DNA from 3 places in the Sphingopyxis selenitireducens genome. Region 3 is predicted to be linked to each of the others. Evidence: predicted binding sites of a transcription regulator. Region 3 holds the regulator's gene; each other region holds the start of a gene.
The links. The regulator LexA, encoded in region 3, represses DNA repair genes until DNA is damaged. The targets are predictions, from matches to a motif close to GTTCCNCNCTTGTTCT.

Region 1 (6,088 bases), on a different contig from region 3:
AACGGCAGCCAGTTCCGCGCCATCTGCGCTGTCCTTCATCTATGATGCAGCCAGCCGCACCTACACCGTCAATACGGGAGAACGCAGCCAGAGTTTCACGCAGGCGCACATCGATTCGTCCCTCGGCAATGCCCAAATCACGGTATTCAAACGTGTTTCCGGAGCCACAACCGATACGCTCACGCTGACCAACGCGGCGTCTAGCGGAGATTTGACATATAAATATGTTGGCGGCGGATTTTGGCAGAGAACCATAGACTCGGCAACGTCGGTGACCGGAGCATTCGATGCTTTCACCTACGGCGTCGAAACGCCGGATGTTGCGCTTCCCAGGACCGGCGGCGCGTCATATGCCGTCGACCTCTTGGGTGTGGTTGCATCTCCCGATGCACTTTATTCAATGTCGGGAGATGGAACGCTCACTGCGAACTTGCTGACGGGCACTGTTACAGGCGGGGGCTTTAACGGGTTGCAACTGACGAACAGCCTTACCGGCGGTCCGGGTCCTTCAGGGAATTGGGGTTTCAACGGCACCATCGCCAGCAACCGCAATGCTATTGCAGGCACGATGTCACTGTTTTCCAGCACCACCGCCCCGATTTCCGGGGCTGCCGCAGGTCGTTTTTACGGCCCCGACTTCGATGAGATCGGGATAGCGTTCCGAGGAGAATCGACCAATCCGCTCTTTGCCGGAACGACGGCGGTCGGCGTCTTGGTCGGGCGCAAGACCAACGGCGTCATCACCGGGAACAATCCTTCCCTGCTGGATCTTCAGTTTGACGAGACATTCTTGTCGGCTCAAAAAGGTTTCGCATATCTTGCTTCCAACGGAACAGGATCGCCGTCCGAGTTTTCATCGAATTATTTGGTGTCACCGAACCAATTTCGTCTCAGCTACTCGGCTGCGGAAAGATCATTTTCGCTATCCGATGACGCCGCGTCGCCGAGCAGAACGGTCATATCAACCAGTCAATCTCCCGATGCCACGCTCTCCGACGGCAAATTCACGGGATATAGCAAATCGAGCGCCAATGAAGAGATCCGCTGGAGGCTTTACAAGCCCGCTGGCAGCAACAGCGAAATTGCGCTGACCTATTCCAGTTTTTTCAACCTGTCCTATGCCGCTCGCAACTCTGACGGAAGTTGGGCCTATCGCAATGTTTGGACGCCCTTTGGGGTTGCGACGCCCAATGCATCAATGCCGACGAGCGGATCCGCGAACTACGCCGGGGTTTTGCATGGAACCGCGTCTGACGGACTGATCGGAAGCGAGCTTGCCGATCTTGGTGGCACCGTCAATCTCGCCGTCAACTTCGGGACGGCGGCGGTCACCGGAACGGTCAATCCCATCATCACATATCGTTCGGGCACCACCTATGATCTGGGGACGTCCAACCTGTTCGAAGCTCGATATTTCAATCCCGGCGTTAATCAGCCCGGGTTTGCGGGAAGCCCGAATGTCTCGGCCCGCTTTGGTGGAACCCTTTCGAATCCAGTTGGGCAGGCCTTTGATGCCCTGCTCGGCGGTGTATTTTATGGCCCCAATTATTCCGAGCTTACCGGGACGTTTTCCGGCAAATATGCACCACTTGGCAGTTCGGGGGTGTCGGGCTTGTTCTGGGGCGGCTTTGGCGCGACAAAAGCAGCTGGCACGCCCCCACCCTGAGGCAACGCAGGTAATCGCCCGACGCCCCTGCAGCCTGTTGGCACCAAGAATGCAATATCGGGATTCAGCACTCGCTTCGGCCCGAGGCACCCGCGGGCGCAGGTCCTCTTGTGCCTTGCGCCCGCGCACCCTAGCTTAAAGGGGACCGAAAACCGCCTTGCGCGGATAGAACAAATCTGGAACATACTCCCCCATGAGTCTCACCCATATTTCCGTGCGCGGCGCGCGCGAGCATAATCTCAAGGGCGTGAACGTCGACCTGCCGCGCGATGCGCTGGTCGTCATCACCGGCCTGTCGGGCAGCGGCAAGTCCAGCCTCGCGTTTGACACCATCTATGCCGAAGGGCAGCGGCGTTATGTCGAAAGCCTGTCGGCTTATGCACGCCAGTTCCTCGAGATGATGCAAAAGCCCGATGTCGAGCATATCGACGGGCTGTCGCCGGCGATCAGCATCGAACAGAAGACGACGAGCCGCAATCCGCGCTCGACCGTCGCGACGGTCACCGAAATCTACGACTATATGCGCTTGCTGTGGGCGCGCGTCGGCATTCCCTATTCGCCGACCACCGGCGAGCCGATTTCTGCGCAGACCGTCACCGACATGGTCGATCGCGTGATGCAATTGCCCGAGGGAACGCGCGCCTATCTGCTCGCTCCCGTCGTGCGCGGGCGCAAGGGCGAGTATAAGAAGGAACTCGCGCAGTGGCAGAAGGACGGCTTCACCCGCGTCCGCATCGACGGCGAATTTTACGAGATCGGTGAAGCCCCCGCTCTCGACAAGAAATATAAGCATGACATCGAGGTGGTCGTCGATCGCATTGCGGTGCGCGACGGCCTCGAATCCCGGCTTGCCGACAGTTTCGAGACCGCGCTGAAGCTCGCCGAGGGGTTGACCTATGTCGACCTCGCCGACGGCCCGGTGCCAGGGCGCGAGGATGAGGACACCGGCGGCGCGATGAAGGGCGCGGGCATCCCCGCGAACCGCATCATCTTTTCGGAGAAATTCGCCTGCCCCGTCTCGGGCTTTACGATCGCCGAGATCGAACCCCGCCTGTTCAGCTTCAACGCACCGCAAGGCGCCTGCCCCGCCTGCGATGGGCTGGGCGAACGGCAGGAGTTCGACCCAGATCTGGTAGTCCCCAACCATGCGCTGAGTCTGAAGAAGGGCGCGGTGGTGCCGTGGGCGAAGTCGAACCCGCCCTCGCCTTATTACATGCAGGTGCTCGAAAGCCTCGGCAAAGCCTATGGCTTCGACCTGACGACACCGTGGGAAGACCTGCCGGGCGAGGTTCAGCTGATCATCCTCTATGGCACCGGCGGCAAGCCGGTCGAGCTGATCTTCAAGGACGGCAAGCGCAGTTACTCGACCCATAAGGCATTCGAAGGCGTCATCGGCAACCTCAACCGCCGCATGCTCCAGACCGAAAGCGCGTGGATGCGCGAGGAGCTGAGCAAGTATCAGACCGCGCAGCCGTGCGAGACGTGCCATGGCGCGCGCCTGCGCCCCGAACCGCTCGCCGTGAAGATCGCTGGCGAAGACATCAGCATGTCCGCGCAGCGTAGCGTCGCCGACGCGCTCGCCTGGTTCGGCACGCTCGAAGACAAGCTCAACGACACCCAGCGCCAGATCGCGAAAGCGATCCTCAAGGAAATCAACGAGCGGCTGGGCTTCCTCAACAATGTCGGGCTCGATTATCTCAACCTCAACCGCACCAGCGGCACATTGAGCGGCGGCGAGAGCCAGCGCATCCGCCTTGCCAGCCAGATCGGCAGCGGGCTGTCGGGCGTGTTGTACGTCCTCGACGAACCGAGCATCGGGCTTCATCAGCGCGACAACGACCGGCTGCTCGCAACGCTCAAGCGCCTCCGCGACCTTGGCAATACGGTGATCGTCGTCGAGCATGACGAGGATGCGATCCGCCACGCCGACTATGTCGTCGACATGGGCCCCGGCGCGGGGCTCCACGGCGGCGAGATCGTCGCCGAGGGCACGCTGGAGGAGGTGCTGAAGAGCGAGACCAGCCTGACCGCCGCCTATCTCAACGGCACCCGCCAGATCGAGATTCCCAAGCACCGCCGCAAGGGCAATGGCTTCGACCTCGTGCTCAAGGGGGCGCGTGCGAACAATCTCAACAATGTCACCGCGAAGATTCCGCTCGGCACCTTCACCTGTGTCACCGGCCTGTCGGGGTCGGGCAAGTCGAGCCTGATCATCGACACGCTCTATGCCAGCGCGGCGCGCATCCTGAACGGCGCGCGGATGGTCGCGGGGCCGCATGACAGCCTGAAGGGGCTGGAGCATTGCGACAAGGTGATCGACATCGACCAGTCGCCGATCGGCCGCACCCCGAGATCGAACCCTGCGACATACACGGGCGCCTTCACGATCATCCGCGACTGGTTCGCGGGGCTGCCCGAAAGCCAGGCGCGCGGTTACAAGCCCGGACGTTTCAGCTTCAACGTCAAGGGCGGACGGTGCGAGACCTGCACCGGCGACGGGCTGATCAAGATCGAGATGCACTTCCTGCCCGACGTCTATGTGACGTGCGAGACGTGCCACGGCAAACGCTACAACCGCGAAACGCTCGAGGTGAAGTTCAAGGGCCACAGCATCGCCGATGTGCTCGACATGACGGTCGAGGATGCGGCGGAGTTCTTCAAGGCGGTGCCGTCGATCCGCGAGAAGATGGCGATGCTCGTCCGCGTCGGGCTCGGCTATGTCAAGGTCGGGCAACAGGCGACGACGCTGTCGGGCGGCGAGGCGCAACGCGTCAAGCTGGCCAAGGAGCTCTCGCGGCGTTCGACCGGGCAGACGCTCTATATCCTCGACGAGCCGACGACCGGGCTGCATTTCGAGGATGTCCGCAAACTGCTCGAAGTGCTGCAGGCGCTGGTCGAACAGGGCAATAGCGTGATCGTCATCGAACATAATCTCGACGTCATCAAAACCGCCGACTATATCCTCGACCTCGGCCCCGAAGGCGGGGTCAAGGGCGGCGAGATTGTCGCCGCGGGCACCCCCGAGCAGGTCGCAAAAAATCCCCGGAGCTTCACCGGCCAGTATCTGGCGCCGATGCTCGGGAAATAGCCGGACCCTCCAGCCTCATACCCACTGAACTGAGTCGGCGCCTTTTTTTGGGGCGGGATATATCCCGCCCCCACCATCATAATGTGGGCGTCGCGGGCGCCTCGGAAACTGCGGCCGGAACGATAGAAACCGGCAAGGCAGGCGCCGCGGATGCAGGCGCCACCGGAACCGCCTCTACCACGTTGCTGACATCGACGTCGGGCGACGCGTAACCAGCCGGAAGCGCGATCTGGAACATATCCCTTGTATGGACCGTCAGTTCGCGACCGGCCGGAATCCTGCCAGTCTTGCCGGTAATGAAGGGTGCAGCCACCAAGATCAGCGCCACGGCGGCCACGGTCGCGACCGTATTGCCTTCGCCTTCTTGTCGAAACTTTCCGATCAAAGGAACGCGTTGGCCGCCCATTTCGAGATATTTAATCTCGATGTCCATCTTCCCCGACTTACCGAAAGCGCCCTTGCCTGTTCGCCAGACCAGTTCACCGACGGCGCGCGTACCGTTCGGGATGACTACGAACCCCTTGTGCACAACATCATGCACGACAGTAAGATAGAATGTATCCCCTTCTTCATTCTTCCTGGTCGTCAGCTCCTCGTTCATGCGAACAAGAATTTCGGTATTTGCGGGGAGCGCAAGCATCGCCCGTTTTGCGGCACTCTCCTGCGGAACGGCGACAGGCCGCGCAGTCAGTACATCACTTTCCTGCGCGCTCAAGCCATTCGCCAAGAACATGCCGCAGACTATCATGCTCAACCGGCCCATATTTGATTTTTTTGTCATAAAATACTCCCCCGATTCGGGAGCTAGCTGGCAAATAGTTAAGAATCAACTGGGGCGAGTTAACATAGGCGGTTCTCAAACGGCGCAGTTTCCTATTCGCGGCAAGTGCTGTGGAAACTATTGCGATCGGGACTTGATGAGCGTCCAAGGCAACACCGGCGCCGCCGTCGGCGCGGCGATCGCGGTTGGCGTGTTTGGCGCCTTTGTCACCGGCAAATCGGCGATCATCCCGAACGGTCAGCATCTGACGGCGCGCACCGCCGACGCACTGCCCTATGCCGTTCCGGCGGGCGCACGCACCATCCCGACCGCCGAGCTGGCCCCCGCCGCCCCCACCGCCACGATCGCGCCGGCAGCGGCCGAAACCGCGGCACCGGCGGCGGAACCCGTCGTCACCGCGACGCCGACCAAGGGCTGAGCCCTATCGGCAAAGGGCGCCCCGGGCTTGGGTCCGGGGCCGTCCCGTCGCGCCGCGGCCCTATCGAGGTCGCGCCGGGATCGGGGACCATAGCGCCCGATGCGTCACCCCGAATCGATCGGGGATTTCGCCATG
Region 2 (6,088 bases), on a different contig from region 3:
CGCAGCCGACGAACGCGAGACGCAGGATGTCCGTGCGCTGCTCAACCTCGGCCACAGCTTCGGCCACGCGCTCGAGGCCGATACCGGCTATTCGGACAAATTGCTCCATGGGGAGGCGGTCGCGGCAGGGATGGCGCTCGCGCACCGCTTTTCGGCCGCGAACGGCCTGTGCTTGGCCGCCGACGCCGACCGCGTTGCGGCGCATCTCGCCGCCGTCGGCCTGCCGCACGATCTCGCCAGCGCCGGGGTCGATGCCGATGGCGCAACGCTCGCGGCGCATATGGCGCATGACAAGAAGGTGCGCGGCGGCAAGCTGCCGCTGATCCTGACGCGCGGGATCGGCCAGTCGTTCGTCACCGACGAATATGGGCTCGATGTCGTCGCCGCCTTTCTTGACGGCGAAAGGTCAGCCCGCGGCTGACTGGCCAGCGCGTTCGGCTTCCTCTTCCTTCGCGGCCTTGGCCGCAAGGCGCCGCTGACGCAATATTTCAAGGACGCTCGCCGCTTCGCGCCCGCCACCGGGTTTGAACCGGTGGTCCATGCCCGCCGACAGGTCGCCATCGACCATCTGCGCATCCAGTCGCGTCCGATCCATATGACGTAGCGCGGTCTCGACATCCTCCATTTCGCGCGGATCGACATCCAGCTGCTCCAGCGCCATCAGCCCCAGCGCGATCGAGCTTTCATATACTTCGCGCACCGCGCCGCTCGCCCCCGCCCCGTCGATCGCCATCAGCTGGCGGCGGTCGAAGACGCGCATCAGCACCTTCGCCTGTGGAAAGGCATCGACCACCGGCTTGAGCGTCGCCGCATCGACCGAAGCGTCATCGATGCAGAAAATGATCAACCGCGCCTCGTCGGCACCCGCGCGCCGCAGCAGATCGACGCGCAGGCCGTCGCCGAAATAGACTTTGGTATCAAAACGCCCCGACCGTTCGATCTGGGCCGCTTTTTTGTCGATCAACGTCACCGAGCACGCGACTCCGTGCAGCATCTGCGCGACCGTCTGCCCAAAACGGCCATAGCCGATCACGATCGCCGAGCCGCGCGGCGCATCGGCGGGATCTTCGAGTTCGGGGCCGTCGCGGTCGGGCGCAAATTCCAGATTGCGCGCGAACAGCATCAGGAAGGGCGTCGTCACCATCGACAGTGTAACGACGGCACTGAACAGGCTCGCTGCTTCGGGTTCAATCAGCAACGCCTCCGAGGCCTGGGTGAAGAGCAGAAAGCCGAATTCGCCGCCCTGGCTGAGCAGCAGGCCAAGCCCAAGCGCCGCCTTCCACGTCTGGCCGAACAGGCGCACGATCACGGTGAGCACCGAAAGCTTCACCGCAACCAGACCGATCGCCAGCCCGACGACGAGCAGCGGGCGTTCCATCACAGCGCCGATATCGAGCACCATGCCGACCGCGAGGAAGAAGAGGCCGAGCAGGATCAGGCGGAAGGGTTCGACATCGGCCTCAATCTCGTGCCGGTACGGCGAATCGGCGAGCATCACGCCCGCAATGAACGCACCGAGCGCGGGCGACAGGTGCAGGCTGTGCATCAGCGCCGCGCTGGCCAGCACGGTGAGCAGGCCGACGACGACGAACAATTCGCGCTCGCCATAACGCCCCACGATGCGAAGCAGCGGGTTGAGGATGAAGCGCCCCGCCAGCACCAGCCCGACAATCGCCAGCACTGTATAAAGCGCCATCATCGCGCCCGGCGGCGCCGACGGGTCGGCGGGCGCGCGCGACAATGCCGCGACGATCGTGATCATCGGAACGATCGCGAGATCCTGAAATAGCAGGATCGAAAAGGCTTTTTCGCCAAAAGGCGAATTGATCCGGCCCGAACTTTTGAGGCCGGGCAACACCTGCGCCGTCGACGACAGCGCAAGCGGCAACCCAAGCGCGAGCGACGCCTGCCAGCTGAAGCCCAGCGTCAGAAAGATCAGCCCGGTCAGAATCACGCCCGTCACCACGACCTGTGCGAGCCCCAAACCGAAAATCGCGCGCCGCAATTGCCACAAGCGCCGCGGATGCAGTTCAAGCCCGACGAGGAAGAGCAGAAAGGCGATGCCGATCTCGGCAAAGGCCAGCTTCGATTCGCCGCCCCCGACCAGCCCCAGCCCATGCGGGCCGACGAGCGCACCCGCGACCAGATAACCAAGCACCGCACCGAGCCCGAGGCGGCGGAAAATCAGCACGAACAGCGTCGCGACCCCCAGCAGGATCGCACCTTCGATCAGTTGTGCGTCGGCAGCATTCTCGGCCGCGACCTCCACGGCGGCGGACGCAAGGCCGAGCATCGTCATGCGCCGACCGCCTGCTCCTCAAGCGCCTGGATCGCCGCGTCGAAGGGCAGCAGGATCGCGCCGTGCCGCGCCGGATAATCGCGTGCCGGGGCGAGCAGTTCGAAACCCGGCCAGTCTGGCGGCGCGCTATCCGATCCGCCGAACCACGCCGCGATCGCATCGCGTGCGCTGCGCAATTCGGTAAGGTCGCGTCCCGGCGCATGCCGCGCGAGCAGGGTCGCCGCCGCCTGCCCCAGCGCGCACGCCTCGACATGCATCCCCACCGTCGTCACGCGCCCGGCGGGGTCGGTATCAAGGTCCAGAAGGATCGCGCTGCCGCACAATGGTGCGCGTGCGCTTACGCGATAGCGCGCGTCCGGGTTCGGCAGATGCTCGGCCGCCGCAACCGCCAGCGACAGGATATCGCGATTGTAGAGCGGCGCGCTCATTGCCCGTTCGTGTCCTGCCGCGCCGCCTCGGCCTCGGCCGCGCGGGCCTCGGCGCGGCGATCGGCAATCACCTTGCTCATCGCCTGGCTGGTGGCGCTCAGCGCCGGATAACTGCGGCTGTCGGTCAGCCAGGCCGGGCGCTGCGCATTGCCATAGCCGATATCGTAAAGCAGCGTCGCGATCATGAAGCCGATGGTTGCAACGATCAGCCCCTTCACCGCACCAAAACCGGCGCCGAGCCCACGATCGAAACCGCCGACGATCGACGCGCGGCTGCGCTGCCCCATCGCGCGCCCGCCCCATTTGGTGAGGACGAATACCCCGCCGAACAACAACACGAACGCCAGCATCGCCGCGCCGCCCTCGGTCCCGACCCAGCCGCTGACGAAATCCGTCACGACAGGGTGAAAAAAGCGTACCGCCGCGATCGCAAGTATCCAGGCGAGAAGGCTCGTCACCTCCTGCACCAGCCCGCGCATAAAGCCGAGCACCGCAAAGCCGCCGACCAGCGTCAGCACCGCAATATCCAATGATGTCAGACTTCCCATTTGCCGTGCGCTAATCGCGCCCAAGCATCAGGTCAACGAGTTCGCCAAGCCGGCCGAAACCGGAGACGCTGATTCCCTTGACAGCCTTCATCCCCTTCGGTCCCCAGCCGGTTGAAAAACCAAGCTTTGCCGCTTCGCGCAGGCGCAGCGCGTCGTGCGAAACCTGACGCACTTCGCCCGACAGCGACAATTCGCCAAAGACGATCGCGTCGGCGGGCACCGGCCGTTCGGTGAATGCGGAGATCAGCGCCGCTGCCACGGCGAGGTCGGCGGCTGGGTCGGTCAACCGGTAACCGCCCGCGATATTCAGATAGACTTCGGCGGCTCCCATCTGCAGTCCGCAGCGCGCTTCGAGCACCGCCAGCACCATCGCCAGCCGTCCGCTGTCCCAGCCGACCACGGCCCGGCGCGGCGTTGCGCCGCTTGCCAGCCGCACCGTCAGCGCCTGCACCTCCACCAGCACCGGACGCGTGCCTTCGAGCGCCGGAAACACCACCGATCCCGGGACATCGCGGCTGCGATCGGTCAGGAACAGGCTCGACGGATTCGAAACCTCGCCCAAACCCTCTTCGCCCATCGCAAAAACGCCAATCTCGTCGGTGCCGCCAAAGCGGTTCTTCACTGCGCGCAAAATGCGATATTGATGGCTGCGCTCACCTTCGAACGCCAGCACCGTATCGACCATATGTTCGAGCACGCGGGGCCCCGCGATCGTCCCGTCCTTCGTCACATGACCGACCAGCACGATGGCCGCACCGCCATCCTTGGCATAACGGATCAGTTCCTGCGCGCTCGCGCGCACCTGGCTCACCGTGCCGGGCGCGCTGTCGATCAGATCGCTGTGCATCGTCTGGATCGAATCGATCACGACGAAATCCGCCGACTGCCGATCGAGCGTGGCAAGAATATCGCGAACCGACGTCGCGCTCGCCAGCGCGACCGGCGCATTGCCGAGCCCCAGCCGCTGCGCGCGAAGCCGCACCTGCGCCGCAGCTTCCTCGCCGCTGATATAAACGACCGACTTGCCCGCCTTTGCGAGCCGGCCCGCCGCCTGCAACAGCAAAGTCGATTTGCCGATGCCGGGATCGCCGCCAATCAAGGTCGCCGACCCCGCGACGAAGCCGCCACCCAGCGCCCGGTCGAATTCGGCGATACCGCACAGCATGCGCTCGGGCATTTTGCTTTCGGCGTCGAGCGTTTCGAGCGTCAGCGTGCGCCCGCCCTTGCTCAGGTCATGCTTCGCCGAAAAAACGGTCTCGCCCGCCTCCTCGACCAACGTGTTCCATTCGCCGCAATCGGCGCACTGCCCCTGCCAGCGATAGGTTGCGGACCCGCAATTCTGACAGACATATTGACGTTTCGCTTTGGCCATGGCGCTTCGCTTAACTGGAACAAAGAACGAACGCCACCCCTTTCCCAATCTGGTCACCCCGGACTTGATCCGGGGTGACGAAGAGAGGCAGCGACGGTTCATTTTGCGCGCCCGTTGCTCTAGGGGGTTGGGCAACGACCGAATCACCTTCCCAAAGGAAAGCCCGCGCCATGAAATTCTTCGCCGACACCGCCGAAATCGCCGACATCCAGGAACTCGCCGCGACCGGCCTGCTCGACGGCGTCACCACCAACCCGTCGCTGATCGCCAAGTCGGGCCGCGATTTCAAGGAAGTGACCCGCGAAATCTGTGCGCTGACCAACGGCCCCGTTTCGGCCGAAGTCGTCGCGCTCGACCATGCGACGATGATGCAGGAGGCCGAAATCCTCCGCAAGATCGCCGACAATGTCTGCATCAAGGTCCCGCTGACGATCGACGGACTCAAGACCTGCAAGGCGCTGACCAGCGACGGCACGATGGTCAATGTCACGCTCTGCTTCTCGGCGGCGCAGGCGCTGCTCGCCGCCAAGGCCGGCGCGACCTTCGTCTCGCCCTTCGTCGGCCGTCACGACGACAATGGCTTCGACGGCATGCAGCTGATTGCCGACATCCGCCTGATCTATGACAATTACGCCTATGACACCGAGATCCTCGTCGCGAGCGTACGCCACGGCATCCACGTGCTCGAAGCCGCCAAGATCGGCGCCGACGTGATGACCGCGCCGCCGTCGGTGATCAAGGGGCTGTTCAAGCATATCCTGACCGAAAAGGGCATCGAAGGCTTCCTCGCCGACTGGGCGAAGACCGGACAGTCGATCTGACTCTAACCGTCGCCCCCGCGTCCATATCGTCGCCCCCGCGAAGGCGGGGGCCGCTGGTAACCTTGCGCAAGGCCGATAGCGGCCCCCGCCTTCGCGGGGGCGACTGTCTCGATCCTTGCCCTCGCGTTCCTCTCACCCTTTACAGTTGACGTAAACGTTAACTTCGGTCGATAGTTTTCCCTGACAGCCGGGATTCGCCTTATCGCGGCCCCGGCCCATGGGAGAGAGATGCATGACCGACACCGCCGCACCCGCCGTTCTCACGGAGCGTCAGGGCCACGTCCTGATCGTCACGATCAACCGGCCCGAGGCGCGCAACGCGATAAACGCCGCGGTTCATACCGGCATCGGACTCGCTCTCGAAGAAGCCGAAAACGACCCAGAAATCCGCGTCGTGATCGTCACCGGCGCGGGCGAGAAAAGCTTTTGCGCAGGCGCAGACCTTGTCGCGCTGTCGCGCGGCGAGATGCTTCAGCCCGAAGACAAGGCGCAGCAGGCGTGGGGTTTCGCGGGCATGGTCGCCCACCCGATCTCGAAACCCATCATCGCTGCGGTCAACGGCTTCGCCTTTGGCGGCGGCTGCGAAATCGCGCTGATGAGCGACCTTGTCGTCGCCGCCG
Region 3 (6,088 bases):
TGTCGGGATAGACGAAAGGCTGACCAACCGAATATTTATACGCCATCGCCGCGATCGTCGGCATTTTCGCAATCAGTCGGTGGCTGGCGATCATGCGCTGGCGCGGATCGTGGATTTCGGTCGAGTCGGGGTAGAAGGCGCTGAGCGCGCCGACGACGCCGCACATCACTGCCATCGGGTGCGCGTCGCGGCGGAAACCGCGATAGAAAGTCGCAAGCTGTTCGTGCAGCATCGTGTGGCGAGTGATCGTGTTTTCGAACGATGCCAGTTCGCCAGCGTTCGGCAGCTCGCCGTTCAGCAGCAGATAGCAGGTTTCCATGAAGCTGGAGTTTTCGGCGAGGTCGCCGATCGCATAGCCGCGATGCAGCAATACGCCCTCGTCGCCGTCGATATAGGTCAGCTGCGATTCGCAGCTCGCCGTCGACGTGAAGCCCGGGTCATAGGTGAAGGCACCGGTTTGGGCGTAGAATTTGCGGATATCCACGACATCCGGGCCGACTGTGCCGGACAGCACAGGGCTTTCGATATTCTTGTCGCCCAGAGTGATTTTCGCGTTCTGGTCGGTCATGGCTTTCCCCTTATCAATGGGCTGAGACGGTGATTGGCTACGCCCCTGCCGGAAAATTGTGCGCTGCGTCAAGTCGCGCCAGGCTGGTATCGCGGCCAAGCAGCAGGAGTACGTCGAAAATTCCCGGCGATATCGTTCGCCCGGTCAGCGCGGCGCGCAGTGGCTGGGCCAATTTGCCGAGTCCGACGCCCGCAGCTTCGCTTTCCTCGCGAATGGCAGCTTCGACCGATTCCGGCGACCAGTCCGACAACGCGCGTAAGCGGTCGGCGATCGACGACAACATGCCCTCTGGCGTGTCCTTGAGCACGGCCGCCGCCTTTTCGTCGAAGGTCAGCGGCTCGGGCACGAACAGGAAGGTCGCGCCATCGGCGATTTCGTGGAGCGTCTTGGCGCGCGGTTTCAACGCAGCCATCGCTTTTGTCAGCAACGCCTGATCGTCGGCGGTCAGATCGCGGCCGACGAGTTTGCCCGTCATGGGTGCGACCAGCGCGGCGAGGCGGGCATCGTCGGCCTCGCGGAGATAATGGCCGTTCAGATTCTCTAGCTTCTTGAAATCGAAACGCGACGGTGAGCGGCCGACATGGCCCAGGTCGAACCATTCGACGGCCTGCGCGCGGCTGATGATTTCATCATCGCCATGTCCCCAGCCCAGCCGCAGGAGATAATTGTTCACCGCCTCGGGCAAATATCCCATTTCGTCGCGATAGGCATCGACGCCCAGCGCGCCGTGGCGTTTCGACAGCTTGGCGCCATCGGCACCGTGGATCAGCGGGACGTGGGCATAGACGGGTTCGCGCCAGTTCATCGAACGCAACAGCGCGACCTGACGGAAAGCATTGTTCAGATGATCGTCGCCGCGGATAACATGCGTGACGCCCATGTCATTGTCGTCGACGACGACGCTGAGCATATAGGTTGGCGTGCGGTCGCTGCGCAGCAGAACGAAATCGTCGAGTTCGGCATTCTGGACGGTCACGTCGCCTTGTACGCGGTCGCTGATCGTCACGGCGCCTTCCTGCGGCGCGCGCAGGCGGATGACGTGAGGGATGGCAGGGTCGCCATCGTTGCGGTCGCGCCAGGGGCTGCGAACGCGGAAGGGAAGGCGCTTTTCCTGCGCTTCAGCGCGCATCGCCGCCAGTTCATCCTGCGTCAGATAACAGCGATAGGCTTCGCCCTTGGCCAGCAATTCATCGGCGACGGCGGCATGACGGTCGGCGCGTGCGAATTGAAATACCGTCTCGCCATCCCAGTCGAGGTCGAGCCAGCGCATCCCGTCGAGAATCGCGTCAATCGCGGCGTCGGTCGAGCGTGCGCGGTCGGTATCCTCGATGCGGAGCAGGAATTTGCCGCCGTGATGGCGCGCGAACAGCCAGTTGAACAGCGCGGTGCGCGCACCGCCGATATGCAGAAATCCGGTCGGGGAGGGCGCAAAGCGCGTCACCACATCGGCGCCAGTCGCTTCGCCTGCAATTGCTTGGTTTTCGGTTGCCACCAGCTTCTCTTTCAATCACTCTGTCGCCCCGGATACAGGTGCGGGGACGGGGGTCGGGGGAGCCCCTAGCATGGCGACAAGGCAGCTTCAAACGCCCATTGGCACACGGTGGGTTACGGCATGGCGCAGCTTGGGCGACGGACTCGAAGCGCGGCTGGAGGCGGAGCGTGAGCGGATCGGGCTTTGGCTGCCGGTCGCGCTCGGCGCCGGGGTGGCTTCCTGGTTCTTCCTTCCGGCTGCGGCGCATTGGATCGGCCTGTTGTCGTTGCTCGCCGCGGGCGCGCTCGTCGGACTGCTGATCGGTTGGCAGAGCCGGGTTGGACGGGTGATCGCTGTCGGTTGCGGTGTGATGGCGGCGGGAATATTGCTGATCTGGGCGCGGTCGCTGTGGGTAGAAGCACCGGTGCTGGCACGGCCGATTGCCACCGAATTTTCCGCTTTTGTCGAACGCGTGGAGCCCTTGCCGGCGCGCGGCCAAGTTCGTTTCATCGTCCGGCCCCATGATCGGTCGGACCTGCCGCCACGAATGCGGCTTACGGCCGACAGCGAGCGAGCAGGCGACATCATGCCCGGCGAAGATATTGGCGTTCGCGCCCGGTTGATGCCGCCGCCCGCGGCGAGCTTGCCCGGCGGCTATGATTTCGCGCAGCGCGCCTGGTTCGATCGCATCGGAGCAGTTGGCACGATTTTGGGTGAAATTGCGCGGGTCGACGGACGGGGCGCACGTGCACCGCCGCTACGCGCACGGCTGAGCGCGCATATTCACGAACAGCTCGAGGGATCGACGGGCGGCATCGCCGCGGCGCTGGTTACTGGCGACCGCGGTGCGATTGCGGAGGCCGACGAAGAAGGGATGCGGCGCAGCGGGCTGGCGCATCTTTTATCGATCAGCGGGCTGCATGTGACCGCGGTGGTGGGTTTCGCGATGCTGCTGACGATGCGTCTGCTGGCGCTCAACCGGCGACTGGCGCTTGCGGGATATGTGCTGCCGCTCGCCGCCGCCGCCGGAGCGATTGCGGGCGGAGCCTATACTTTGCTTGCGGGAATGGAGGTGCCGACGCTGCGCTCTTTCATCGCCGCGCTGCTGGTCCTCTTCGCTTTCCTCCTTGGGCGTGAGGCCTTGACCTTGCGACTTGTGGCGGCGGGTGCGCTGATCGTGCTGATCTGGCGCCCTGAATCGCTTGCGGGGCCGAGCTTCCAGCTGAGCTTTGCTGCGGTCACCGCGATTATTGCGCTTCACGAAAGCCGCTGGATGCGGGCATTTCTCGCGCGTCGCGGGGAATCGTGGGTTATCCGGCTGGGGCGCGGCATTGTCGGATTGCTGATCACCGGTCTGGTGGTCGAGGTCGCATTGGCGCCGATCGCGCTGTTTCATTTCCACAAGGCCGGGCTTTATGGCGCGCTCGCCAATGTCGTCGCGATCCCGCTGACCACCTTCGTCATCATGCCGGCCGAGGCGCTGGCCTTGCTGTTCGACAGTGTCGGGCTGGGTGCCCCCTTCTGGTGGATCGCGGGGCAGGCACTAAACTTGCTGCTCGCGCTTGCGCACGCGGTCGCGGCGGCGCCGGGGGCGGTCGCGATGTTGCCGAGCTTTCCTGGCTGGGGGTTCGGCTTTGCGATCTTTGGCGGGCTATGGCTGCTTCTCTGGCAGACGCGGTGGCGCCGCGCGGGTTTCGTGCCGCTCGCTATCGGTGTAGCTGCGCTACTCGTGCAGCCTCGCCCCGATCTGCTGGTGACGAGCGATGGGCGGCATATTGCGGTCGCTGTGCCGGGCGGCGGCTATGCGCTGCTCCGCGACCGCGCGGGCGATTATGTCCGCGACACGATGGCCGAGGCGGCGGGTCACGATGCGCCGCTGGCTGCGCTTGCGGATCTTGATCATGTCGAATGCAACCGGGACTTCTGCCGCTGGAGGCAGGGCGAGGGTGCGGTTCAACGCACCATCCTCGCCTCGCGCGGACGCGATCGGATAGAGGGCACGGAAATGGCGGCGGCGTGCGCGGCCGCTGATGTTGTGATCAGCGATCGCTGGTTGCCGCACGAATGCGTTGCTCGCTGGCTCACGATCGACCGGGACAGCCTGGCGACAAGTGGCGGGCTCGCTATTTATCTGGGCGACGATCCACACATCGTCACCGCGCTGCGAACGGGCGACGCACATCCATGGCGCCGCCCGCCGCAGGTCAGTGGTAACGACGAAGCAGTCCCGACAGCCGACCTTGCACGATGACGCGATCGGCGGCGTAGCGCTGCGGTTCATAGGCGCTGTTCGCCGGGTCGAGCCGGATCATCTGGCCTTCGCGGCGGAAATATTTGAGCGTCGCATCCTGCCCGTCGACCAGTGCAACGACGATATCGCCCTCGCGCGCGGTGCTGGCCTTCTGGATCAGCGCATAGTCGCCGTCGAAGATGCCGGCTTCAACCATCGAGTCGCCCGACACTTCGAGTGCATAATGTTCGCCTGCGCCAAGCAGCGCGGCGGGAACGGCGAGGTTGTTGTGATCCTCAAACGCCTCGATCGGCACGCCTGCGGCGATCTTGCCATGCAGCGGCACTTCGATGACGTCGTTCGCGGCGATGGGGCGCAGCGCGGGGGCGGGTTTGCGCAGCGGAACGATATTGTCGCGATCATTGCGCACCGGCGCACTGGCTGCCTTTGCGGCCTCCGGCACCTTCAGTACTTCGAGCGCACGGGCGCGATTGGGCAGTCGACGGAGAAAACCGCGTTCTTCCAAGGCACTGATAAGTCTGTGGATCCCGGATTTGGATTTGAGGCCAAGTGCTTCCTTCATCTCCTCGAACGAAGGCGAAATGCCGCCCGCGTCGAGCCGTTCCTGGATGAAGTGGAGCAGTTCATGCTGCTTCGCCGTCAACATCGTTCATTCTCCATGATGCCAAATACCGGACATAAGGAGAACGATAGTGGAACAGAGCGGAACTTGTCAAGGGATGGCGATATAATCGGCGATATCCCTGAGGTCGCGTGGCGGCGCGCCGATCTCGCGGATGATCAGCGCGTTGGCGGCGATCAGCGGAAAGGTCTGGCCGCTGTCCTGTGAGGTGAAGGGCGTAAGCCGGCCCGCATCGAGTCGCGCGCGGATATAGTCGCGGCGGCCATCGCCCGCGGTCAGCGGGGTGGCGAGCGGCGCCTGATGGATCGGCGGCAATGGATCGCGTGCGCCCGCGAGGTGGCGAACGAGCGGCAACAGGAACAATGTTGCGGTGACGAAAGCTGACGCGGGATTGCCGGGGAGGCCCAGCAAAACAGCGTCGCCGATGGTGCCTGCGATCAGCGGCTTGCCGGGGCGCATCGCGATCTTCCAGAAATCGATGCGGCCGCCGGCATCCTCGAGCGCGCCGCGGACATGATCATGATCGCCAACCGAGGCGCCGCCGACGGTGACGATGACGTCATGGTGGCGTGCCAGATCCTTGAGAATGCTGGAGAGAAGGTGGCGGTCGTCGCGGGCGTGGAGCGGCATACTGACAAGCGCGGGCTCGGCGGCGAGCATCGCCGCGAGCATGACGCCATTGCTATCCGGGATCTGGCCGGGGACGAGCGGGCGGCCCGGCTGAACAAGTTCGTCGCCCGTGGTGAGGATTGCGACACGCGGCTGCCCGCCGACGTTCAGGGAGCCCGCGCCCGCCATTGCGGCAGCGGCGATCGCGCCGGGGGTGAGAAGCGCGCCGGCGCCCAGCAAATGCGCGCCTTTCGCAAAATCCCCCGCGCGGGCGCGGACGTGACGGCCGCGTTCGCGGGGGCCTTCGCCGGATAATATCAGCTTTTTTCCGTCGGTTGCCGTGTCTTCCTGAACCAGAATCGTGTCGGCGCCGACAGGGAGCATCGCGCCGGTAAAGATGCGCATCGCTTCGCCAGTGCCGATCGAGCGAGGCGGTGCGGCCCCGGCGGCGACGTCGCCGACGATGGTCCATGGCCCGGGCAGGTCGGCGAAGCGCATCGCATAGCCATCCATAGCCGACAGGGGCGCGGCAGGCTGATCGCGGATCGCTGTCACATTGTCTGAAAG

Region 1: a site for LexA is predicted at 1,834-1,849, ahead of uvrA (excinuclease ABC subunit UvrA). Genes of this name have one in related genera too.
Region 2: a site for LexA is predicted at 4,664-4,679, ahead of radA (DNA repair protein RadA). Genes of this name have one in related genera too.

What each region holds. Positions count from the first base shown of each region.
Region 1 covers NZ_JBPULG010000005.1:107,013-113,100, forward strand. Annotated here, with positions in the region: gene ACSYDV_RS16555 (transferrin-binding protein-like solute binding protein) at 1-1,666, shown strand, start outside; gene uvrA (excinuclease ABC subunit UvrA) at 1,860-4,754, shown strand; gene ACSYDV_RS16565 (hypothetical protein) at 4,831-5,535, opposite strand; gene ACSYDV_RS16570 (hypothetical protein) at 5,672-5,953, shown strand.
Region 2 covers NZ_JBPULG010000001.1:470,436-476,523, forward strand. Annotated here, with positions in the region: gene aroB (3-dehydroquinate synthase) at 1-421, shown strand, start outside; gene ACSYDV_RS02080 (cation:proton antiporter domain-containing protein) at 407-2,293, opposite strand; gene ACSYDV_RS02085 (iron-sulfur cluster assembly scaffold protein) at 2,296-2,727, opposite strand; gene ACSYDV_RS02090 (CvpA family protein) at 2,724-3,275, opposite strand; gene radA (DNA repair protein RadA) at 3,286-4,647, opposite strand; gene fsa (fructose-6-phosphate aldolase) at 4,818-5,468, shown strand; gene ACSYDV_RS02105 (enoyl-CoA hydratase-related protein) at 5,701-6,088, shown strand, end outside.
Region 3 covers NZ_JBPULG010000002.1:503,877-509,964, forward strand. Annotated here, with positions in the region: gene ACSYDV_RS08250 (citrate synthase) at 1-568, opposite strand, end outside; gene gltX (glutamate--tRNA ligase) at 606-2,060, opposite strand; gene ACSYDV_RS08260 (ComEC/Rec2 family competence protein) at 2,131-4,290, shown strand; gene lexA (transcriptional repressor LexA) at 4,244-4,936, opposite strand; gene ACSYDV_RS08270 (molybdopterin molybdotransferase MoeA) at 5,003-6,088, opposite strand, start outside.